DNA from 3 places in the Bradyrhizobium cedriense genome. Region 1 is predicted to be linked to each of the others. Evidence: riboswitches for the same ligand, from Rfam matches in the RefSeq annotation. Region 1 holds a riboswitch; each other region holds the start of a gene.
The links. A riboswitch is a leader RNA that binds a small molecule or an ion and turns the genes downstream of it on or off. The one in region 1 is predicted to bind glycine.
Positions count from the first base shown of each region.

Region 1 (7,638 bases):
ACCTTGAAGCCGGCTTCGCGCAGCAGCTGGGCCGCAACGATCGGCTGCGCCTTGAGCGTCGTGACGTCGCCGGGCGCCATGATGACGATCGGCGTGCCGTCGTAGCCGGATTCGGCGAGCGCCTTCTTGGCTTGCGCCATGCCATTGCCCTTGATGAGGGTCTCGGCACCGACGTCAGTTTCGAGCGGCGTACCGCACACGAAGAAGGCACCGCAGATCTTCTGATACTTCGGGTTGCCCACCAGCGCGTCCAGCACGTCCTTCTGGTTCATCGCCAGGAGGGCGGCACGGCGCACCTTCACGTTGTCGAATGGCGGATGCAGGAAGTTCATGCGGCCGAGGGTCTGGAAGCCGAACTTGTTCGAGACCTCGAGCGTGAGATCCTTGTTCGCTTCCAGCACCGGCAGCATGTCGTAGGGCAGGTTCTCCATGAAGTCGATGTCGCCCGACTGCAGCGCGTTCACCGCGGTCTGCGAGTCCGGCATGGTGATCCACTCGACGCGGTCGACCTTCACCACCTTGCCGCCGGAGGTCCAACTCGCCGGCTCCTTGCGCGGCACGTAGTCGGTGTTCTTGACGTAGACCGCCTTCACGCCGGGCTGGAATTCGCCCTGCACGAACTTGAAGGGACCCGAGCCGATCTGCTCGGGGATCTGCTTGTCCGGCGGCGTCTCGGCGAGGCGCTTGGGCATCATGAAGGCGACGCGCGAGGACGGCTTGCCGATGGAATCGAGCACCAGGCCGTAGGGCTCCTTCAGCTTCAGCGTGATCGTCTTGGCGTCGGTCGCCTCGATGCTCGCGGTGAAGTCCATGAGCTTCTGGCCCATGCCGTCGACGGCGGCCCAGCGCTTCAGCGAGGCGACGCAGTCTTCCGCCGTCACCGGCGCGCCGTCATGCCACTTCAGACCGTCACGCAGCGTGAAGGTGTAGGTGAGCTTGTCGTCGGAGATCTTCCAGTCCGCCATCTGCGGCTGGATCTTGAAGGTCGAATCCGGGGCCACCAGGGTGTCGTAGATCATGTAGCCATGGTCGCGCGTGATGTAGGCCGTGGTGAAGATCGGATCGATGATGCGCAGATCCGAATGCATCACCGCCGTGATGGTCTTGCCCGCCGCAAATACCGGCGCGGCCATCGCCGTGGACAACGCGACGACCGACAGCGCAAGTTTGGAGGCGAACGCGCGAGGCCCCCGGCGCATGAAGTGGAACATAGAAACTTCTCCTGACGTGAAACTGTTCAAAGGCAGGTTATTGGTTGAGCATATGGTTCGTTCGTTGGGCGAACTAACCTCATGCAATGCCTTTATCTTTTCGAGACTTGCAGACAGTGTCGAGCGCGTCAATCCGGTTTCGTTGCAAGCCCTCGCGGCGTGCGCACGGGCTCCACAAAGATCGGTTTGGCTCTACAACACCCTCCGCTCGTCCTGCCCCGCGCCAATGCAATGCGCGTTCCATCTTTCGAAGCTTGAGAGACATTAAGATGAATCCTGCCAATCTTCCCTTTGATTCCGAGGCGATGCTCGAGGGCCTGCGCGGCTGGGTCGAATGCGAAAGCCCGACCTGGGACGCCGGCGCCGTGGACCGCATGCTCGATATCGCAGCGCGGGATATGGCGATCATGGGTGCGACGATCGAGCGCATCGCTGGCCGCCAGGGCTTTGGCGGGGTCATCCGCGCGCGCTTTCCCCATCCCAAGCAGGGCGAGCCGGGCATCCTGATCGCGGGACACATGGATACCGTTCATCCGGTCGGCACCATCGAGAAGCTGAAATGGCGGCGCGAGGGCAACAGATGCTATGGCCCGGGCATCTACGACATGAAGGGCGGCAATTACCTCTCGCTGGAAGCGATCCGGCAGCTCGCGCGCGCGTCGTTCACCACGCCGCTGCCGGTCACCGTGCTGTTCACGCCGGACGAGGAAGTCGGCACACCTTCGACGCGGGACATCATCGAGGCGGAGGCCGCACGCAATAAATACGTGCTGGTGCCCGAGCCCGGCCGCGCTGACAACGGCGTCACCACCGGACGCTACGCCATCGCACGCTTCAATCTCGAGGCGACCGGACGGCCAAGCCACGCCGGAGCGACGCTGTCGGCGGGACGTTCGGCGATCCGCGAAATGGCGCGCCAGATTCTCGCGATCGATGCGATGACGACGGAAGACTGTACCTTCTCGGTCGGCGTCGTCCACGGCGGACAATGGGTCAATTGCGTTGCCACGACGGCCACGGGCGAGGCCCTCTCCATGGCCAAACGCCAGGCCGATCTCGACCGCGGCGTCGAGAGAATGCTGGCGCTGTCGGGCACCAGCAACGACGTCACCTTCAAGGTGACGCGCGGCGTGACGCGTCCGGTTTGGGAGCCGGATGCCGGCACCATGGCGCTCTATGAAAAGGCGCGGGGCATCGCCAAATCGCTCGGGGCCGAGCTCCCGCATGCGAGCTCCGGCGGCGGCTCCGACGGCAATTTCACGGGTGCGATGGGTATCCCGACGCTCGACGGCTTGGGCGTGCGCGGCGGCAACGGCCACACGCTGGAGGAGTTCATCGAGGTCGATAGCCTGGTCGAGCGCGGTCGTTTGATGGCGGGATTGCTGGCGACGCTGGAATAGTGAGCTCGTCATTCCGGGGCGATGCGATAGCATCGAACCCGGAATCTCGAGGTCCCGGGTTCGATGCTTCGCATCGCCCCGGGACGACAGCCCGAAACAACACGCAATTGAATCAACTTCGCACTGCACAATGCGTTGGCAGTCGCGGTCGAAATTTAGCCTTGTCTAAAAATGAGGCGTATCGTACTGCTCCGCCGTCCAAGCGACGATGCGGGAGAGATCGCGACGAAGGCTTTCAGCGTTCGTTGCGGCGCCGACGGAGCAACCGCCCCGGAAACTCTCAGGCAAAAGGACCGTTTCGTCAGGACGATCTGGAGAGAGGCGGCGCGATTTCAGGCAATCGTGACGTCCACCGAAGGGGATAGTCCGTTGCGAGACCCGCAGCGGATCAAGCTCTCAGGTAACCGTGACAGATGGGGCGCCGCCAACGGCCTTCGGCCGGCGGTTAGCCGACTCTAAACACGGGAGCCCCGAACCTCATCATGACCCATATCGCCATCATCGGCGCCGGCATCACCGGCGTCACGACCGCCTATGCCCTGCTCGAACGCGGCTACAAGGTGACGGTGCTCGACAAGCACCGCTACGCCGCGATGGAGACCTCCTTCGCCAATGGCGGACAGCTCTCCGCCTCGAACGCCGAAGTGTGGAACAGCACGGCGACGATCCTGAAGGGTCTGCGCTGGATGTTTCGGCGCGACGCGCCGCTGCTGATGAACCCGCGGCCGAACTGGCACAAATATTCGTGGATGAGCGAGTTCGTCGCCAACATCGGCAACTACCGCGCCAACACCATCGAGACCACGCGGCTCGCGATCGAAGCGCGCAGGCATCTGTTCGACATCGCGGCGCGCGAAGGGATCGACTTCGATCTCGAACGCCGCGGCATCCTCCACATCTATCGTGACAAGGCCGGGTTCGAATCCGGTCTGCGCGTCAACGCGCTGTTGCAGGAAGGCGGCCTCGACCGCCGCCCGGTGACGTCAGAGGAAATCCGCGCGATCGAGCCGACACTGCGCAACGACTATTACGGCGGCTTCTTCACGCCGTCCGATGCGACCGGCGATATCCACAAGTTCACCCGCGGGCTGGCGGAAGCCTGCAAGCGGCGTGGCGCGAACTTCATCCACGAGGTCAATATCGATTCGATCGCACGTGCCGGCAGCGGCTTCGTCATCGGCTGGGCCGATCTGGCCGCGAGCGATACTGTCGCGACCGCGCGCGGCGCACTGAACGCGGACGGCGTCGTGGTCTGCGCGGGCGTTGCGAGCCGTCACTTCGCCGCCCTGCTCGACGAGCGCGTCAACGTGTACCCGGTGAAGGGCTACTCGATCACCGTGCAGCTCGATACCGCCGATAGCAGTAACGCCACCCCGACGGTGAGCCTCCTCGACGAGGCCGCCAAGATCGTCACCAGCCGGCTCGGCGCCGATCGTTTTCGGGTCGCCGGCACCGCCGAATTCAACGACTTCAACCGCGACATCCGCGCCGACCGCGTGCAGCCCCTGATCGACTGGGTGCGCAACAACTTCCCCGCCGTCGAAACGTCGCGCGTCGTGCCGTGGGCCGGGCTGCGCCCGATGATGCCGAACATGATGCCGGTCGTGCGCGCAGGGCGGATACCGGGCGTGTTCTTCAACACCGGCCACGGCCATCTCGGCTGGACTCTGTCGGCGGCGACGGCGCAGATGATTGCCCAGACCATCGACGGCTGGCGCGGCCTCAACGCTCCACCGACGGTACCTTCACTTGGGGTTGAGCGTGAACTGCGACATGCATCCTGAGTGGTCGATATCGGAGACATGCCGGCCTCTTGCTACGGCGAAGCCCTTGGCACACAATTTGCCCTAAGAGCATGGCGTCTCCGGGCGGCCTTTCCAGCTCAAGTGACAGGCATGATAGACACGACAGAGTTCATGGGAGCCTCGAGGTTCCACACGTTTCGTAGCCGGAGATAAGTGTATGCTGGGTTATCTTGTTCGCCGCGTTCTGGCCGCGGTGCCCGTGATGGGCGTCGTGGCGCTGTTCGTGTTCCTGCTTCTGCGGCTGACGCCCGGCGATCCCGCCGCGATTCTCGCCGGCGACAACGCGACGCCGGAACGGCTCGAGCGCATCCGCACCTCGCTCGGCCTCAACGAGCCCCTGATCGTGCAGTTCATCACCTGGGTGAACAAGCTGCTGCACGGTGACCTCGGGACCTCGCTGATCTCCAACCTGCCGGTGATGAAGATGATCGGCCAGCGCGTCGAGCCGTCCATCTCCATCGCGCTGTCGACCATCATCCTCGCCGTGATCGTCGCCGTTCCCCTGGGGGTGATCGCGGCGTGGAAGCACGGCACCTGGATCGATCGCTTCGTGATGGGTCTGTCCGTACTCGGCTTCTCGGTGCCGGTGTTCGTGATCGGCTATCTGCTGATCCAGATCTTCGCCATCGAGCTGCGCTGGGTGCCGGTACAGGGCTTCCGAAGCATTTTTAACGGGTTCGGGCCGTTCTTCGAGCGCATCATCCTGCCGACCTGCGCACTGTCCTTCATCTACGTCGCGCTGATCGCGCGCATGACGCGTGCGGCGATGCTCGACGTGCTCGGCGAGGATTATGTCCGCACCGCGCGCGCCAAAGGCATCAACGAGGTTGCGGTGATGATGCGCCATGCACTGCGCAACGCCGCGGTACCGGTGATCACCGTGATCGGCACCGGCTTTGCGCTGTTGATCTCCGGGGTCGTCGTCACCGAGAGCGTGTTCAACATCCCCGGTATCGGCCGCCTCACCGTGGATGCGGTGCTGGCGCGCGACTATCCGGTGATCCAGGCGATGATCCTCCTGACGTCGCTGATCTATGTCGTCGTCAATCTCCTCATCGACGTCGCCTACACACTGCTCGACCCCCGGATCCGGTACTGAGGCAAGGATAAGATAAATGTCGGTCGATACCCTTCCCCAGTCGTCCATTCCGATCACATCGCCGCTGCGGCCGCGATTCGGATTCCTCACCTCGACGCCCATCATCGCCACGGCGACGGTCCTGCTCACGTTGATCGTGGTGGTCTCGATGCTCGCGCCGCTGATCGCGCCGCACGATCCGATCCAGCTCGCGCCGTCGCAGCGGCTCAAGCCCTCCTCCGCACAATTCCTGCTCGGCACCGACGCCTACGGCCGCGACGTGCTGTCGCGCGTGATCTATGGCGGCCGCATCTCGCTTCTGATCGGCATCGGCTCGGCGATCCTGTCGATCGCCATCGGGCTCGCGATCGGTCTCGTCTCCGGCTTTTTCAAGCTGATCGATTCGGTCCTGATGCGCGTCATGGACGGCCTGATGGCGATGCCGAGCATCCTGCTCGCGATCGCCGTGGTGTCGCTGTCCGGCGCCAGCCTCTGGACCGTGCTGATCGCGATCACGATTCCCGAGATCCCGCGCGTGGCGCGCCTGGTGCGCTCGGTCGTGCTGTCGGCACGCGAGGAGCCTTACGTCGAGGCCGCGATCTCGGTCGGCTCGAGCCTGCCGAAGATCATGTGGCGCCATCTGATGCCGAACACGATCGCCCCGCTGATCGTCCAGGGCACCTATGTCTGCGCGAGCGCCATCCTCACCGAGGCCATCCTCTCCTTCCTCGGCGCCGGCATCTCGCCGGAGACGCCGACCTGGGGCAACATCATGGCCGAGGGCCGCCAGTACTTCCAGATCAAGCCGTCGCTGATCTTCTGGCCCGGCCTGCTGCTCTCGATCGCCATCCTCAGCATCAACCTGATCGGCGACGCCGCCCGCGACGCTCTCGATCCGCGCATGAAGCAGCGGGAGGGGAAGTGAGGATCCTCGGTTTCGTCATTCCGGGGCGCGACGAAGTCGCGAGCCCGGAATCCATTTCACCCCGATGCTGCGGCCCGATGGGTTCCGGGTTCGCGCTACGCGCGCCCCGGAATGACGGCGGAGAGAATTGACGTGACCAACACCATCCTCGACATCAACAATCTCGTCGTGTCCGTCGGTAAGAAGCCGAAGGGCGGGAACATCATCGACGGCATCTCGCTCCAGGTCCGCGAGCGCGAAACGCTGTGCCTCGTCGGCGAAAGCGGCTCGGGCAAGTCGGTGACCTCCCTCACCACGATGGGCCTGCTGCCGAAGGGCACGCTGGTTCCGACCTCCGGCAGCATCAAGCTGGTTGGCGAAGAGCTGCTCACCGCAACCGACCGTCGCCTGCGCCAGCTTCGTGCGACGAAGATGGCGATGATCTTCCAGGAGCCGATGACCGCGCTCAATCCGGTGGTGCCCGTCGGCCGCCAGATCGACGAGGTCCTGCGCGCGCACACCGATCTCGACGCGAAGGCCCGGAAGAAGCGCATCCTCGACATGATGGAGCAGGTGCGCCTGCCCCAGGTCGAGCGCATCTTCGCCTCCTATCCCCACCGTCTCTCCGGCGGCCAGCGCCAGCGCATCATGATCGCGATGGCGCTGGTGCTGGAACCCAAGCTCCTCATTGCCGACGAGCCGACCACCGCGCTCGACGTCACCACGCAGAAGCAGATCCTGACCCTGATCCGCGACCTTCAGCGCGATCACGGCACCGCCGTGCTGTTCATCACCCATGACATGGGTGTGGTCGCCGAGATCGCCGACCGCGTCGCCGTGATGCGGCAGGGCCGCCTGGTCGAGACCGGGCCGCTCGATGCCGTGCTGCGCAATCCGACCATGGAGTACACCCGCAACCTCCTGGCCGCCGTGCCCAGCCTGGTGCCGCGGGCGCCGCGCGAGGACAGCCGCGAGCCGGTGGTGCTGGAGGCCAACGAGCTCAGCAAGGTCTACAAGGAGCGCGCCTTCTTCGGCAAAGGCCGCGAGGTCGTCGCAGCCGACAAGGTCACGCTGACGCTGCGCAAGGGCCGCACGCTCGGCATCGTCGGCGAGAGCGGCTCGGGCAAGTCGACGGTGGCACGCTGCATCGTCCGCCTGATCGATCCGACCTCCGGCGGCGTGCGCCTCGCCGGCCGCGAGATCGCCGACATCTCGCGCCGCCTGCTCCAGCCGCACCGCA
Region 1 is NZ_JBTSWB010000003.1:1,007,898-1,015,535, forward strand. It holds gene ACYCVF_RS16630 (ABC transporter substrate-binding protein) at 1-1,211, opposite strand, end outside; gene ACYCVF_RS16635 (M20/M25/M40 family metallo-hydrolase) at 1,481-2,611, shown strand; glycine riboswitch at 2,813-2,917, shown strand; glycine riboswitch at 2,921-3,026, shown strand; gene ACYCVF_RS16640 (D-amino acid dehydrogenase) at 3,094-4,395, shown strand; gene ACYCVF_RS16645 (ABC transporter permease) at 4,574-5,515, shown strand; gene ACYCVF_RS16650 (ABC transporter permease) at 5,532-6,419, shown strand; gene ACYCVF_RS16655 (ABC transporter ATP-binding protein) at 6,552-7,638, shown strand, end outside.

Region 2 (7,638 bases), on a different contig from region 1:
GCGCGTTCTTGATGACCAGATCCGCCTTCATTGTCCTTGCTCCAGTATTGTCTCTATGCGCCGGCTGATGCCCGTCCACTGGCTGCGGCCGACCGTGATCGGTGCACGCGCGCCCATGCCGCGCGCCCAGACAACCTTCAGCCCAAGTTCGACGGCGGCGTCCCGGTCGATCGTTCCGGGAGGCGCCGCGACATCGACCAGCAGCGCGTGTTTGGGCAGCAGAGCCAGTTGATCGCGCTCGAGCAGCCGCTTTGGAACGCTACCGATCACAATGTCCATGCGATGCAGAACGGCCGGCAATTGCTCTAGCGTCAGTGTCTCGGCGCCTGTCGCGTAGGCAGCTGCGCGCTGAACCGGGTTGCGCGCGGCGACATGAACATGAGCTCCAAGCCCGACCAACGTCTTCGTCAGAAGCGAGCCGATGGTGCCTTGGCCAACCAGGCAGACGTTGGACTTGTGGATGGTGATCTGCGTGTTTTCGATGATCACCTTCAATACGCCTTCGACGATCGCCGGCCCCCGCAGCAGCATGAGGTCGATGTCCCATTCGTACTCGTGCAGCGCGATGCCGAGCGCCTTGCAATTGGCCTTCAGATTGTCGTCCGCCCAACCGAGTATGATGTTGCCGGGCCGCCTCATGCCGGCCAACATTTCTCGCGTCGGAATGATCTTTTGCGGACACTTGGGCGCGAAAAGCGCGCCCTCCGTGCTGATGCCCGGAATCGGAAACAGCGCGATGTCGGCACCCTTCAATGCATCAGCTGCGTCCGCAGCATGATAGACGCCTTCGATACCCCCATCAGGCCATGGAAAGCCGTAGGCCCGAACGGCGGCTCCAGCCCTCACTGCACAGCGAGCGATCTCCTGTTCGCGTGCGTCGCCGGCTACGATTGCGATGACTGTATTCTGCCAACTCATGGGGCTCTTACCTTCTCAATGAGCTGATCCCTGGACATGCCGGTGATGCCCATTGCTTCTGCGGTCCGGCCACCGATCCGATAGTCAGTTCCGACCGCGGCCTGCGCCAGGCGATAGAGCGACGTTGCGACGGGCACGTTGACGTCCGCGATCTGTGCAAACTCCAGGAAGGGTAGCAGGCCGTGACCGAAATCCTCCTTGTAGTAGCGATATTCGAGCGAATCCGGTCCCTTGATACGGCGATTGGCCTCGCCGCCCGCGATGGCGGCGCGGTAATCGGTGACGTCAATCACGTCAGCCTCCACCGTGCCGAGCAGCTTCATCTCTTCAATCAAATTCGGCAACTCATGTCCGAACGCCCGGGCGACCGCCAAGCGCTCCTCGTCCAATTGCCGCATGACGCGAGCGACCCCGGGCGTCATGGCATCGACGTAGAAAGTGAAGTTGCCGCCGGTCGCCTCGACCCAGGCAGCTCCCAGCACCGCGCCGGGGGGATGCAGGACCATATTCACATTAGAGAGGTCGGAGGCGATCACGTCACGAACCGGCGTAATACCGGGGTACAATTTCGACGCAATGTCCAGCGCCTCCGCTCCTCCCTTGAGGGCGGCGGCCTTCAGTTGTTTGGCGCGGCCACTAATGGTGACCCCGTCGGGACGGTATTTGCGCGCGACGTATGTAAGGGTCGAGAACTCAACCACCGGCGGCACTGCCCGCCCGGTGCGGGAATAGGCCTCGGCGAATTCCAGTGCTCCTCCGGTGTGACCGGGGTTCAGCACGACCGGTTTGCTCCAAGGCCAGCCGGCCCCGGCGAGAGCCTTGGCTATGGCCGAGTGCGAGAAGGTCGGCAGCACGACGACCGCCACATCGACTCCGAAAATGGCCGACTTGAGATCTGTCGTAATCAGAGTAGGCTTTGCGACTCCTTCGCCGAGCTTACCATCGAATGCAACGCCGCCAAGCTTGATGTGCGGCTCAAGCGTTTCGGCCGAACGCGCCCAGAAGTGAACGGAGTGGCCCGCGAGAACCAACTCTGCGACCGAGGCCGCGCCCCCCGCTCCTCCTCCGAGTACTGCAACCTTCATTCTTTTCTCCGCAGATCGAAGCGCAAACCGCGCCCGCCAACGCATATATTTGATCACATTTTATGATCACAAGCGCGATTGTCAAGCGAGAGAATTGCTGCCGCCGCATGGACCCAAACCAGGCGGGCTACGTTGCCAGTCGGAGCCATTCCGTGATGCTGGGCCCAAACTCGCCCGCAAGGCATTCGGCAACCGTCTCCGCTGTTGCGGCCGAAAGGGTCCAGCCCAGGTGGCCGTGGCCGGTGTTGTAGAAGACGCCCGGCGTCCTGCCTCTACCGACACGCGGCATCATGTTCGGCATCATCGGACGCAAGCCGGCCCATGGCACAACGCGGTTGGTGTCGACAGAGGGGAACAGCGCTCGCGTCCAATCAACCAGCGGCTTGATCCGATCTTGGCGTATGTCGCGGTTCATGCCGTTGAACTCTGCCGTTCCGGCGACGCGAAAGCGCGCAGCGCCCAATCGACTGGTAACGACCTTGGCGCCATCATCGAGCAGGCTGACCCAAGGCGCCGCTTTCTGACTCCGCTCGTCGTCGAGGTGCACGGTGATCGAATAGCCCTTGACAGGGTAAACGTTGAGCCGGTCGCCGAGCATCGCCGCGAGGTCGCGGCTTGCGGAACCGGCGCATACGACGACACTGTCGGCATCGATCTCATTGACACGAGGGTCGCCTGAAGGCTCGTCTCGCGCATACCGGATGCGGAAAATTTCGTCCCGAGCGATCTGCCTCACAGTGGCGTCAAAGATGAAACGCACGCCACGTCTCTCGCATGCCTTGGCGAGACCGCAAACAAACTTGTGGATGTCTCCGGTGGAATCCGACGGGGTATAGAAACCTCCGAAGAAGTCGCCATGCAGCGTCGGCTCGATCGACTTCACCTCTGCGGCCGTCACTGGACGACGGTCGAGGCCCCCCTCCACGAGAATGGCATTGACCTTGAGCGCGTGTTGGAAACTCTGCTTATCCCGATAGAAGTGAAGGATGCCGCGACGCTCGTGGTCGAAGTCGATACCCTCGCGCTCGGCAATGGCGAAGAGATGCTTGCGTGCGGCGATGGCAAGCCGTGTGGTCTCAATTGTGTTGTCGCGATAATTCTTGATGTTGAAGATGAATTCGCCAAGCCAGGAATATTTGTGCCAGGTCGGCGCTGGATTCATGAGGAGCGGAGCATCGCGCCTCCACATCCACCTCACTCCCTTGAAGACGGTCGACCAGCTATTCCAGACCTCCGCATTGCTGGCGGAAAGTTGGCCGCCATTGGCGAACGATGTCTCCATACCCGCGTAGCGCTGACGCTCGATCACCGTAACGGTATAGCCGCGGCTGAGAAGAGCATAGGCGGTGGTCACGCCGGTAATACCGGCGCCGATGACGACAACATGTGGCATTTCACTTCTCCGCGATCAAAGTTGGGAAGCGGGCCGAGGCCCGCGGCTTGTCCCCAATCTGTCGCTGTACCTGAGAGATTAACCGCGACGGCTCGGCCGGTACGGCGGTCCCCTTCGGTGGGCACTCGAAGTGCCACTCTCCAGATCGTTCAGCTGCATGGTCACCTTTGCCTGAGAGTTTCCTGGGGGTTGCTCCTTCGGCGCCGGCCAGTACCGTCGCAACGGCGGCCGATCTCTCCCATGCAGCCTGTTGAACGTGATAGGTTCTTGTGCCTTACGCCTCCGCAGCTAGAGCCGGCCTGTCAATTGCCGACGTCGTAAAGCGTCGTGGTGGTCTCGACCGCTTCGTCATGCAGACCAGCGCGCTCGACCGCCGCAGCAGCCAGTTGCCGGGCTTTGCGCCGAATCTGCGGCTCGTCAACACCCTGCACCTTGCCGTCGACATATGACGCCTTGCCATCAACCCAAGTCTGCACGATCGAAGCGGTCGATGCGGAGAATACCAAAGCCTGCAATGGATCGTAGAACGGCGTCCATTCGACGTGGTCCAGGTCGAAGAGGACGAAATCTGCCTTCTTGCCGATTTCCAGCGAACCGATCTCGTCGTCCCACATCAACGCCTTCGCACCTTCGATGGTCGCGGCGCGTAGTGCTTGTCGTGCGGTGAATATGTCCGGTTGTAAGCGGGCGTCCTTGAACATGCCGGCGACGATCAGCATTTGCCGCATCAGGTTCATGTTGCCGGCGGCCGACACGCCGTCAGTGCCAAGGCCAACTTTAACGCCCGCTTTCACCATCTCCGGATATTTGCCGATCGCGGTTGCACCCTTCCCCAACTTGAACGACGAGCATGGGCAGAAGGCGACGCTGGCGCCACGCGCGGCGAGCAGATGGACCTCTTCGTCCGAAACGGCCGCGCCGTGAGCGATGACCAGATTCTTTCCTATGCCGCCGGCCCGATCGATGCGCGTGATGGGCCAGCAGCCGTATTTTTTCTCGCAAACCCTCGCCTCCTCGATCGAGGTGGCGAGATGATAGGTCGTGCCGACGCCCAACCGCTCAGCCAGTTTCACCGCTCCAACGTGGAGTTCGAGGCTACACGGTTCCTTGCCTTCGATATTGACCCAGCAACGCGCACGGCCGTCGAGGGCGCCGTTGTAGCGGACCACACAATCCTCAAGCACCTTGAGTGCGGCCTCGGCGTTCGGGAAGAAATGATGATCCACCATTTCCTGGGTCCAGCCGCGGGGGAGCTCGGGCGGGGGATTGTCGGCCGCGTGCCGCCCGGTGATGCCGCGAATACCGACCTTTTCCATCGCGCGAACGACGATGCCGGGATCGTATTGCGATCCCATGTCGAGAAAACACGTGGTGCCACAACGCAGCATCTCGGTGATGCCCAGCAGCGCCCCCCAATATTCGTCTTCCTCGGTGATGTGAGCGTAGAAGGGCTTGGCCCAGTGGAACACCCAGGCGCGGGTGTTGAGATTATCCGGAAAGACCGCGCGCGACAGCGTCTCCGAAAGATGGACGTGGCTGTCGACGAAGCCCGGGCAGACGCCGAGCATTTTGCCATCGATCACCCTGTCGAAGCTGACGTTCTTCTGCCGTGCGGCCACCTCATCGGCCGGACCGATATCCGAGATGCGGTCGTTTTCGACCACGAGACTGGCGTTGCGCACGACCGTATCGTTCTTGTCGACCGTGAAAGCGAAGTTCAAGTCCTTGATCAGCGTGCGCATGCCTCTTCACCCAATACTCTGCCATCACGACCGCCCCACCTGACCCGCCGCACCATAACGCCGGGCAGTTTCCTGCGACCTTTAACCAAGCGATCAGTTCGTCCCCCGCTTGGGGCCTCCGTCAAGCGACGGCGGCCCTGCGCACGGTCCCGCTTTTCCTGGCGGTACCCACGGGAATCAACCGGTCGGTATCAGCATAGTCGGAAAGCAGTTCCGACCCATTTGCAGTCACCAGCAGCATATCCTTGTTCTGCATTCCGAAGCCATGGCCGGTGTCATAGCAAAGTGGCTCGAAACCGAGCACCATGTTCTCCTCGAGCGGCGCATCGGTGCCCGGCTTGCCAAGCACCGGCGTCAATCCAAGGTAGGGATCTTCGTGCAGATGCAGGCCAATGCCGTGGCCCACGAACGAGATCGGCGGCAGATCGAGCTTGGCGAGCTTCTCAATGAACGCATCGTAGACGCTGCGACAACTCGCGCCCGGCTTCACTTTCTCCATGATTTCGTACTTGCACTCGACCAAATGCGCCCAGATCTTCTCGGCCATGGGCGGCGCCTCGCCGACGATCGCTGTACGGCAAACGCCGGCTTGATAACCGTCGATGACCGAGAATATCTCCACACGACAGACGTCTCCACGCTTCAAGATGCGCTCTGACGGGCCGACGTTTGGCAAGACGCTACGCTCGCCGGTCGCCACGATCATCAGCTTGAAGTGATCGGCGCCCAGAGCATAGACATTCCGGGTCAGGTGGCCGGCGATGTCCATTTCGGAATTACCCTCGTCGACCACGGCGAGAGTGTCGGTAATGGCCTGGTCGGCAATACGAGAAAGCTTGCGCAAAAGAGCAATCTCCTCCGAGGTCTTGATCTGCCGGAGCCGCGCCAGGATCGGCTCAGCACGCTCGAACTTCGCGGCCGGCATGGCCGCAAGCAGACGGGCATAATCACCCGCCGGCAGGTAGTCCATTTCGAGTCCAATGCGAGCCCGAGCAAGCCCGAGCCCCGCGAGCTGATCGGAGAGCACGAGCATGGGATCGTCCGAGAATTCCGCCCAGATGCGCGTCGGCACGTCCGGCTGGCGACGCTTGATCGTCGACGCCTCCATGTCGACGCCGAACAATGCCGTGCGGCCGTCGGCGGTAACGATGGTCATTGCATGGCGGTGACGGATGAGCGGTTGCGAGGGGACCACGAACCCCGCAGTGTACGAGAAATTCTCTGGCGAAGAGCAGATGATGGCATCCAGCCCATGCTGAGACATTGATTTGACTTGTTTCGCGACAATTTCCGCTCGCATGACTGCTCCCTTTTTCAACTTCTTTGCTGCGCGCGCTTAATCCCGCACCCAGTACTTTTCGATTTTCTTCTGGTCGACCTCGATACCCATTCCCGGTCCGGCTGGAACGACGATTGCGCCGTCGACAACCTTCATCGGCTCGACGAGCAGATCGTCCTTGTAGTAGATGCCGGCCACCTGACCCTGCTGGAACTCCGCCGGCGTCGAAATCGGAATGACGCAGGACAAGGTCACGGAGGGTGAAGCTGCGGCCAACTGGACGTTGGCAAGATTCCCGATGCCGGTCTCGATCGAACCGTTGACGTTGCAGATGATGCCCGCTGCCCGGCACACCGCCCCAACTTCCATGGCTTTGTAGAGACCACCGGCTTTTGTCGTATAGATCGATACGATTTGGATGCCGCCAGACTGAATGATCTGAATCGCATCATGCGCATTCCAGGCCGACTCGTCGGCCATGACGGGCGCGTCGATACGACGGCCAACCTCGGCAATGCGCTCGATACCCATGACAGGCTGCTCGACATATTTCAGTCGATTCTTTTCCATCCGGCGAACGACTTGAACGGCCTCGCCGGGCGTCTTGTAACCTTCGTTGGCGTCCACGCAGATTTCGACGGCATTGCCTGCGACCTCGCGTACGGCGTCGACCATCGCTGCGTCACGATCCGGATCGACCCCGATCTTCACCTTGATGGTTCGCACGCCCTCCTGGACGAGCTTTGCAACCTCGGAGCGCGCTTCTTCGATCGAGATCAGGCCGATGGAATGCGTAACCGGCACGCGATCGCGCGACCGGCCTCCAAGGAGGGTGTGCACGGGGATATCGAGCCAACGGCCGGCAAGGTCGTAAGCGGCGAACTCGACCGCAGCCTTGGAATAAGGATACCCCCTGATGACCGCGTCCATTCGCGCATGTAGTTCGGCGATATTGCCGAGTTCGACGCCGACAATTGCGGGAGCCAGATAGGTGTCGATCACGGTTCGCGTGATCAAAGCGGATTCGCCGAAATACCGGCCGAACTCGCCACCCCAGTCCTTGAGCGCCGGCGCTTCACCCCAACCAACGCGACCGTCGCTGTCGGTCATCTTGACGATGACGTATCGACCGATCACCTCAGTCAGACCTGCCCATTTGTGCTCTCGCCGCGTCGGCAGTTGGACAATCAATGTTTCGACGGATTTGATCGTGGGCAAATC
Region 2 is NZ_JBTSWB010000009.1:281,449-289,086, reverse strand. It holds gene ACYCVF_RS31765 (dihydroorotase) at 1-31, opposite strand, end outside; gene ACYCVF_RS31760 (dipicolinate synthase subunit DpsA) at 28-918, opposite strand; gene ACYCVF_RS31755 (NAD/NADP octopine/nopaline dehydrogenase family protein) at 915-2,003, opposite strand; gene ACYCVF_RS31750 (D-amino acid dehydrogenase) at 2,131-3,396, opposite strand; glycine riboswitch at 3,545-3,647, opposite strand; gene ACYCVF_RS31745 (amidohydrolase family protein) at 3,699-5,138, opposite strand; gene ACYCVF_RS31740 (M24 family metallopeptidase) at 5,260-6,438, opposite strand; gene ACYCVF_RS31735 (mandelate racemase/muconate lactonizing enzyme family protein) at 6,475-7,638, opposite strand, start outside.
Region 2: linked by a shared signal. The riboswitch ahead of ACYCVF_RS31750 (D-amino acid dehydrogenase) and the one ahead of ACYCVF_RS16640 (D-amino acid dehydrogenase) in region 1 are both predicted to bind glycine.

Region 3 (7,638 bases), on a different contig from region 1:
TCGGCCGCGGCGCGCGCAACGATCTCGGCGCGCTTGGCCCCGGCATCGATGCTGAGCGTGTCGAAGAAGCTTTCGGACCGCGGCGCAAAGCCGAGCTTGCGCAGGCCGCTCGCGAGTACGGCGGTGCGGCGATGCACGTTGCGCGCGATCTGCGAGAGTCCCTCGGGTCCGTGATAGACCGCATACATCGAGGCGATCACGGCGAGCAGCACCTGCGCGGTGCAGATGTTGGAGGTCGCCTTCTCGCGGCGGATGTGCTGCTCGCGGGTCTGGAGCGCAAGCCGGTAGGCCGGCATCCCGCGGGAATCGACGGAGAGGCCGACGATGCGGCCGGGCAGCGAGCGCTTGAGCGCATCGCGCACGGCCATATAGGCCGCGTGCGGCCCGCCATAGCCCATTGGCACGCCGAAGCGCTGCGCCGATCCGATCGCGATGTCGGCGCCGAGCTCGCCCGGCGAGGCGAGCAGCGTCAGCGCCAGCAGGTCCGCCGCGACGATCGCGAGCGCGCCCTTGGCCTTCAGCGCCGCGATCGCGGGCCTGAGATCGCGCAATGCGCCGGAAGAACCCGGATACTGCAGCAGGGCGCCGAGCACGTCTGCCTGGCCGAGATCGGTGAGGGGGTCGCCGACGATCAGCTCCCAGCCCAGCGGCTCGGCGCGGGTGCGCATCACGGCAAGCGTCTGCGGATGCACGTCCTTGTCGACGAAGAAGGCCTTCGCCTTGACCTGCGAGTGCCGCTCCGCCAGCGCCATGGCTTCGGCCGCCGCGGTGGCTTCGTCGAGCAGTGAGGCGTTGGCGACGTCGAGCCCGGTGAGGTCGCAGATCATGGTCTGGAAGTTGAGCAGCGCCTCCAGCCGGCCCTGGCTGATCTCGGGCTGGTAGGGCGTGTAGGCCGTGTACCAGGCCGGGTTCTCGAGGATGTTGCGCTGGATCACCGCGGGCAGGATGGTGCCGGAATAGCCTTGGCCGATCAGCGAGGTGAAGACCTGGTTCTGACGCGCGAGCTCGGCCATGTGCGCGATCGCCTCGGTTTCGCCGAGCGGCTTGCCGAGGTCGAGCGGAGCGGCCTGCCGGATCGAGGCCGGCAGCGTCTCGTCCATGAGCGTGTCGACGCTTTTCGCGCCGACGGTTTCGAGCATAGCGGTGACATCGCGCGCCGAGGGGCCGATGTGGCGGCGGACGAAAGAGGCGGCGTTGTCGCCGTTGGATTTGCGGTGCGCGGTCATCATGGGTCCTCGCTTTAGGAGTTGCTGTCATGCCCCGCGAAGGCGGGGCATCCAGTAAACGCCGCCGCCAGTGCTCGAAACGAGAGGCCGCGGCGTACTGGATCATCCGCCTTCGCGGATGATGACAGTGAGTATGTTGAGACGGCTCGGCTCATATCCTCACGCCGTATGCGCTTTGTAGGCGGCTTCATCCATGAGGCCGCCGAGTTCGCTCTTGTCGGCAATCTTGATCTTGAAGAACCACGCCGCACCCTGCGCATCCGAATTGACCCGCGCCGGCTCGGCGGCGAGCGCCTCGTTGGCCTCCAGTACCTCACCTGTGACTGGCGCGTAGACGTCGGAGGCGGCCTTCACGGATTCGACGACGGCGGCGGCTTCCGACTTCTTCAGCGAACGGCCGACCTTGGGCAATTCGACGAACACGACGTCGCCGAGCTGCTGCTGGGCGTAATCGGTGATGCCGACGGTGGCGACGTCGCCGTCGATCGCGAGCCATTCATGGTCGGAGGTGTACAGCGTCGTGGTCATTGTCTTGTCCTCAGCGTTTGTAGGTGTTTTTCACGAAGGGCATGGCGGCGACTGCGAGCGGCAGTCGCTGGCCGCGCACCTCGGCGAAGAGCTTCGTGCCGAGCGCGCTCAGGTTCGTGGGCACGTAGCCCATCGCGACCGGCGCGTTCAGGCTCGGGCCGAAACCGCCCGAGGTGACCTTTCCGATCGGCTCGCCGGCGGATGCGTCCGCAAACAGCGGCGCGCCCTCGCGCACCGGCGCGCGGCCTTCGGCACGCAGGCCGACGCGGCGGCGGGACGCGCCGTTATCGAAATGCGCGAGGATCTTCTCGGCGCCGGGAAAACCGCCGGCCCGCATCCCGCCGCTGCGGCGGCTCTTCTGCACCGACCATTCCAGCGCGGCCTCGACCGGCGTGGTCGCGGTGTCGATGTCGTGGCCGTAGAGGCAAAGCCCGGCTTCCAGCCGCAGGCTGTCGCGGGCGCCCAGGCCGATCGGCAGCACGTCCGGGTTTTCGAGCAGCGTCCTGGTGAGCCGCTCGACGTCCGCAGCGGGAACGGAGATCTCGAACCCGTCCTCGCCGGTATAGCCGGAGCGCGAGACGAAGCATTTGATGCCGGCCACCTCATGCGGACCGGCATCCATGAACTTCATCGATGGCGCCTCTGCACACAATTTCGCCAGCGCCGCTTCCGCCTTCGGGCCCTGCAGCGCGATCAGCGCGCGGTCGGCAAGGGAATCGATGACGCAGTCGACCGCGAGGTGCGCGCGCAGATGCGCCTCGTCCGCGTCCTTGCAGGCGGCGTTGACGACCAGGAAAAGGTGATCGCCGAAATTGGCGACCATGAGATCGTCGAGAATCCCGCCATCCGCATTGGTGAACTGGGCGTAGCGCTGCCGGTGAGGTGCGATCGCCACGATGTCCTGCGGGACCAGCCGTTCCAGCGCGCGGGCGGCGTCCTCGACCTTGCCCGACTTCGGCCGCAGCGCGAGTTGGCCCATATGGGAGACGTCGAACAGGCCGGCCGCGGCTCGCGTATGGAGGTGCTCCTTCAGCACGCCCGCGGGGTACTGCACGGGCATGTCATAGCCCGCGAACGGCACCATCTTGCCGCCAAGGGACACATGCAGGGCGTGGAGCGGGGTACGTCGGAGAGATTTTTGGTCGTCGGGTACTGACATGACAGGGGCCCTCGGCGGTTCCCCGGGGACGATTCCCCGAGCCAACCAGTCGAAGCCCCATCTGTCGCTGTGCCTGAGAGTATTATCCCGTCGGCGGGTGCCATCCGGGTTCTTAGGCCCGTCGGCGCCTCTTTCCAGATGCTGTCAAAGCCACGCGGTCCTTTTGCCTGAGAGTTTCCGGGGCGGTTGCTCCTTCGGCGCCGGCTAGCAAAGCCGGTCTCTCCCGACGTGGCCGTACGATACAGATGGGTACAGACCACAGGCCAGCCAAGCCTGTCAACGCGTCCGCTCGTCCTATCAACGGGATTGCGCCGATATGGCAACCCTCTGATCTCTCTGCACAGTTTCTGGACAGCGAAGCTGGCCTTGTCTAAAAGCGCTTTGGCCCGCAGATATCAGCCTTAACGTCCGGTTTGGACGGCGAGAAGCGGGCCCAAGCACACCCGATTGGATGAACATGAGCGGCGTCAACGAGATCAGGTCGACCTTTCTGAACTTCTTTGCCGAGAACGGCCACGAGATCGTGCCGTCCTCGCCATTGGTGCCGCGCAACGACCCCACCTTGATGTTCACCAATGCCGGCATGGTGCAGTTTAAGAACGTCTTCACCGGCGTGGAGAAGCGGCCGTATCAGCGCGCCACCACCTCGCAGAAATGCGTGCGCGCCGGCGGCAAGCACAACGACCTCGACAATGTCGGCTACACCGCGCGCCATCTCACCTTCTTCGAGATGCTCGGCAATTTCTCGTTCGGCGATTATTTCAAGGAGCGCGCGATCGAGCTCGCCTGGAAGCTGATCACGAGCGAGTTCGGGCTGAAGAAGGACAAGCTGCTCGTCACGGTCTACCACACCGACGACGAGGCGGCGGGCCTGTGGAAGAAGATCGCCGGCTTCTCCGAAGACCGCATCATCCGCATCCCGACCTCGGACAATTTCTGGGCGATGGGCGACACCGGCCCGTGCGGCCCGTGCTCGGAGATCTTCATCGACCGCGGCGAGCACATCTGGGGCGGGCCTCCGGGCTCGCCGGAGGAGGACGGCGACCGCTTCCTCGAGTTCTGGAATCTGGTGTTCATGCAGTTCGAGCAGGTGACGAAGGAGGAGCGCCAGCCGTTGCCGCGCCCCTCGATCGACACCGGCATGGGCCTGGAGCGCATGGCCTGCATCCTCCAGGGCGTCGAGAGCGTGTTCGAGACCGACCTGTTCAAGAACCTGATCGACGCGACCGCGTCCGCGCTCGGCACCGGGCCGAACGAGCAGACCGTGGCCTCGTTCCGCGTCATCGCCGACCATCTGCGCTCCTCGGCCTTCCTCGTCTCCGACGGCGTGCTGCCCTCGAACGAGGGCCGCGGCTACGTGCTGCGCCGGATCATGCGCCGCGCCATGCGTCATGCGCAGTTGCTGGGTGCGAAAGAGCCGCTGATGCATCGGCTGGTCTGGGCGCTGGTGCGCGAGATGGGCCAAGCCTATCCCGACCTGATGCGCGCAGAGAACCTGATCGAGGAAACGCTGCGGCTGGAAGAGACGCGCTTCCGCAAGACGCTGTCGCGCGGCCTCGCGATCCTCGACGAGAAGAGCGCGGGCTTGAAGAAGGGCGACATGTTCGACGGCGACGTTGCCTTCACGCTCTACGACACCTACGGCTTCCCGCTGGACCTGACGCAGGACGCGCTGAAGTCGCGCGGCATCGGCGTCGACCAGGCGGCGTTCACGGATGCGATGGAGCGCCAAAAAGTGAAGGCGCGCGAGTCCTGGAAGGGTTCTGGCGAAGCGGCTTCCGAGGCGATCTGGTTCCCCCTGCGCGAGAAGCTGGGTGCGACCGAATTCCTCGGCTACGAGACCGAGAGCGCCGAAGGCGTGGTGTCCGCGCTGGTGAAGGACGGCCACGACGTTGCCAGCCTCAAGTCCGGCGAGACGGGCGCGATCGTGCTCAACCAGACGCCGTTCTATGCGGAGTCCGGCGGCCAGGTCGGCGACACCGGCGTGCTGACGGGTGAGGGCGGCATCAAGTTCCGCGTCACCGATACGCAGAAGAAGCTCGGCGATCTCTTCGTCCATGTCGGCACCGTGGAGAGCGGCGAAATCAAGCTCGGCACCGCGCTGCAGCTCGAGGTGGATCATTCGCGGCGCTCCTCGATCCGCGCCCATCACTCGGCGACCCACCTGATCCACGAGGCGCTGCGGCAGGTGCTCGGCGACCATATCGCCCAGCGCGGCTCCATGGTCGCGCCCGACCGTCTGCGCTTCGACTTCGTGCATCCGAAGCCGATCACGGCGGAGGAGCTGGCCCGCGTCGAGGACATCGCCAACGACGTGGTGCTGGAGAACGACGAGGTCACCACCCGCGTCATGGGCGTCGACGAGGCCCGCGAGGCGGGGGCGCGGGCGCTGTTCGGCGAGAAATACGGCGACGAGGTCCGCGTCGTCTCGATGGGCAGGACCGCGCGCGAGCGCGGCGCCAACGCGCTCGGCTGGTCGGTCGAGCTCTGCGGCGGCACCCATGTGAAACGTACCGGCGACATCGGCCTGATCACGCTGACGAGCGAGAGCGCGGTCGCCTCGGGCGTGCGCCGCATCGAGGCGCTGACCGGCAATTATGCGCGCAAGCACGCCAACGACACCATGGCGCTGGCGAAGACCGCGGCGAACGAGCTGCGCACGTCGCTCGACGACGTGCCGGCGCGGATCACCGCGCTGATGGAAGAGCGCAAGAAGCTCGAGCGCGAACTCTCCGACGCCCGCAAGAAGCTGGCGATGGGCGGCGGCGCATCCGCCGGCAGCAATGGCGCAGCTGCGGGCGTGCGCGAGGTCGGCGACGTCAAGCTGATGGCGCGCGCGGTCGAGGGTATCGAGATGAAGGATCTCAAGAGCCTTGCCGACGACGGCAAGAAGCAGATCGGCTCGGGTGTCGTGGCCATCGTCGGCGTCACCGAGGACGGCAAGGCCGGTGTGGTGGTCGGCGTGACGCAGGACCTCACCGCGCGCTTCAACGCGGTGAACCTCGTCCGCATCGCCTCCGAAACGCTCGGGGGCAAGGGCGGCGGCGGCCGACCCGACATGGCGCAGGCCGGCGGCCCCGACGGCGCCAAGGCGTCCGAGGCGCTGGCGGCGATCGAAAAAGCGATGGCAGGCGCTTAAGACCCGATGGCCCCCGTTCCGCGCGGACGTGGGCTTCGCGATCCCGACCTTCGGGATCGCCTCTACGATTTGCTCGAGCACGATCCGCTGGCCTATTCGATCGGGTCGCGCTTCATCCAGATCATCATCGGCGTCATCGTGCTCAACGTCGCCGCGATGATCCTCGCCTCGCTGCCCGAGCTCGATGCCCAGTTCGGCACGCTGTTCGCAGGCATCACCATCCTGTCCGTGATCGTGTTCGCGCTGGAATATGCGGCGCGGCTGTGGACTGTGGCGGGGCACACCCAGCGCAAGGGCTCCGCGCTGGCCGACCGGCTCGGCTACGCCTTCTCGGCGCTCGGCATCATCGATCTCATGGCGTTCCTGCCTGCGGCAATCGTGCTCGCTACCGGCGGGCATGCGACGCTGGCCGCGCTCGGCGTGCTGCCGTTCTTCAAGCTGATCCGCTATTCGCCGGCGATGCGCTCACTGCTCGCCGCCGTCCATGCCGAGCGGCGGGCGCTGATCGGCTGCATCGTCATCCTGATCGGCGCGGTGCTGACCTTCGCCTCGCTGCTCTACGCCATCGAGCGCGATGTGCAGCCTGACAAGCTCGGCACCATCCCGCAGGCGATGTGGTGGGCGATCGTCACGCTCGGCACCGTCGGCTATGGCGACGTCGTGCCGATGACGCCGCTCGGCAAGTTCGTCTCGACATTCGCCATCATCGCCGGCTTTGCCATGATCGCGCTGCCGGTCGCGATCATCTCCACCGCATTCGCGGAAGAGGTGAAGCGGCGCGATTTCGTCGTCACCTGGGGCATGCTGGCGCGGGTGCCGCTGTTCTCGCATCTGTCCGCCGCGGAGATCGCCGACATCATGCGGCTGCTCAGGGCCCGCACCATCGAGCAGGGCGAGGTTTTGGTGCGGCGGGGCGACGTGGCGTCGTCGATGTACTTCATCACCGCCGGCGAGGTCGAGATCGCGCTGCCGAACCAGCATGTGCGGCTCGCCGACGGCACCTTCTTCGGCGAGATCGCGCTGCTGCACAAGACCAAGCGCAGCGGCACGGTGACGGCGACGCGCAAGACGCGGCTGCTGGTGCTCGACGCCCAGGATTTTCACGCGCTGATCGAGCGCATGCCGACGCTCGCCGACCACGTCCATACCACCGCCAAGGCCAGGCTCGCCGACACCGGCGACCTCGCGCTGGCGGAATTGGCGCAGGCGGAGGAGGAGCGCGGGGGCGAGGCGAGCTGATCAGGCGTGCTTCGGCCTCAGCCCTTCTTCAGGAAGACGTAATCGGCCGCGTAGGGCGCACTCTTGAATTCGCCTGCCTTCTCGCAAGCGCCGTCGAGCTTGCCGCCATGGGTGTTGATGCGCTGGACGGTCGTGACCGGCGCGAGAATGCCGCTGCCGCGGCGCGAGGCGACCTCCAGCTTCAGCCAGGGGATATCGGCAGCCGTCGCGCCCGGCGCATTGCCAATGGCCTTGCCGGTCACGGCGCCGCCGTCGGCGAGCTCCCAGGTCGGGCCGGCAAAATGCCGGCCGACCGTCTTGCCTTCGGCGAGCAGCGTCGCGATCGGCTCGCGGAAGGCCCAGGCGAG
Region 3 is NZ_JBTSWB010000001.1:1,182,164-1,189,801, forward strand. It holds gene gcvP (aminomethyl-transferring glycine dehydrogenase) at 1-1,226, opposite strand, end outside; gene gcvH (glycine cleavage system protein GcvH) at 1,386-1,754, opposite strand; gene gcvT (glycine cleavage system aminomethyltransferase GcvT) at 1,765-2,913, opposite strand; glycine riboswitch at 3,060-3,149, opposite strand; gene alaS (alanine--tRNA ligase) at 3,371-6,052, shown strand; gene ACYCVF_RS05575 (cyclic nucleotide-gated ion channel) at 6,059-7,291, shown strand; gene ACYCVF_RS05580 (DUF3455 domain-containing protein) at 7,309-7,638, opposite strand, start outside.
Region 3: linked by a shared signal. The riboswitch ahead of gcvT (glycine cleavage system aminomethyltransferase GcvT) and the one ahead of ACYCVF_RS16640 (D-amino acid dehydrogenase) in region 1 are both predicted to bind glycine.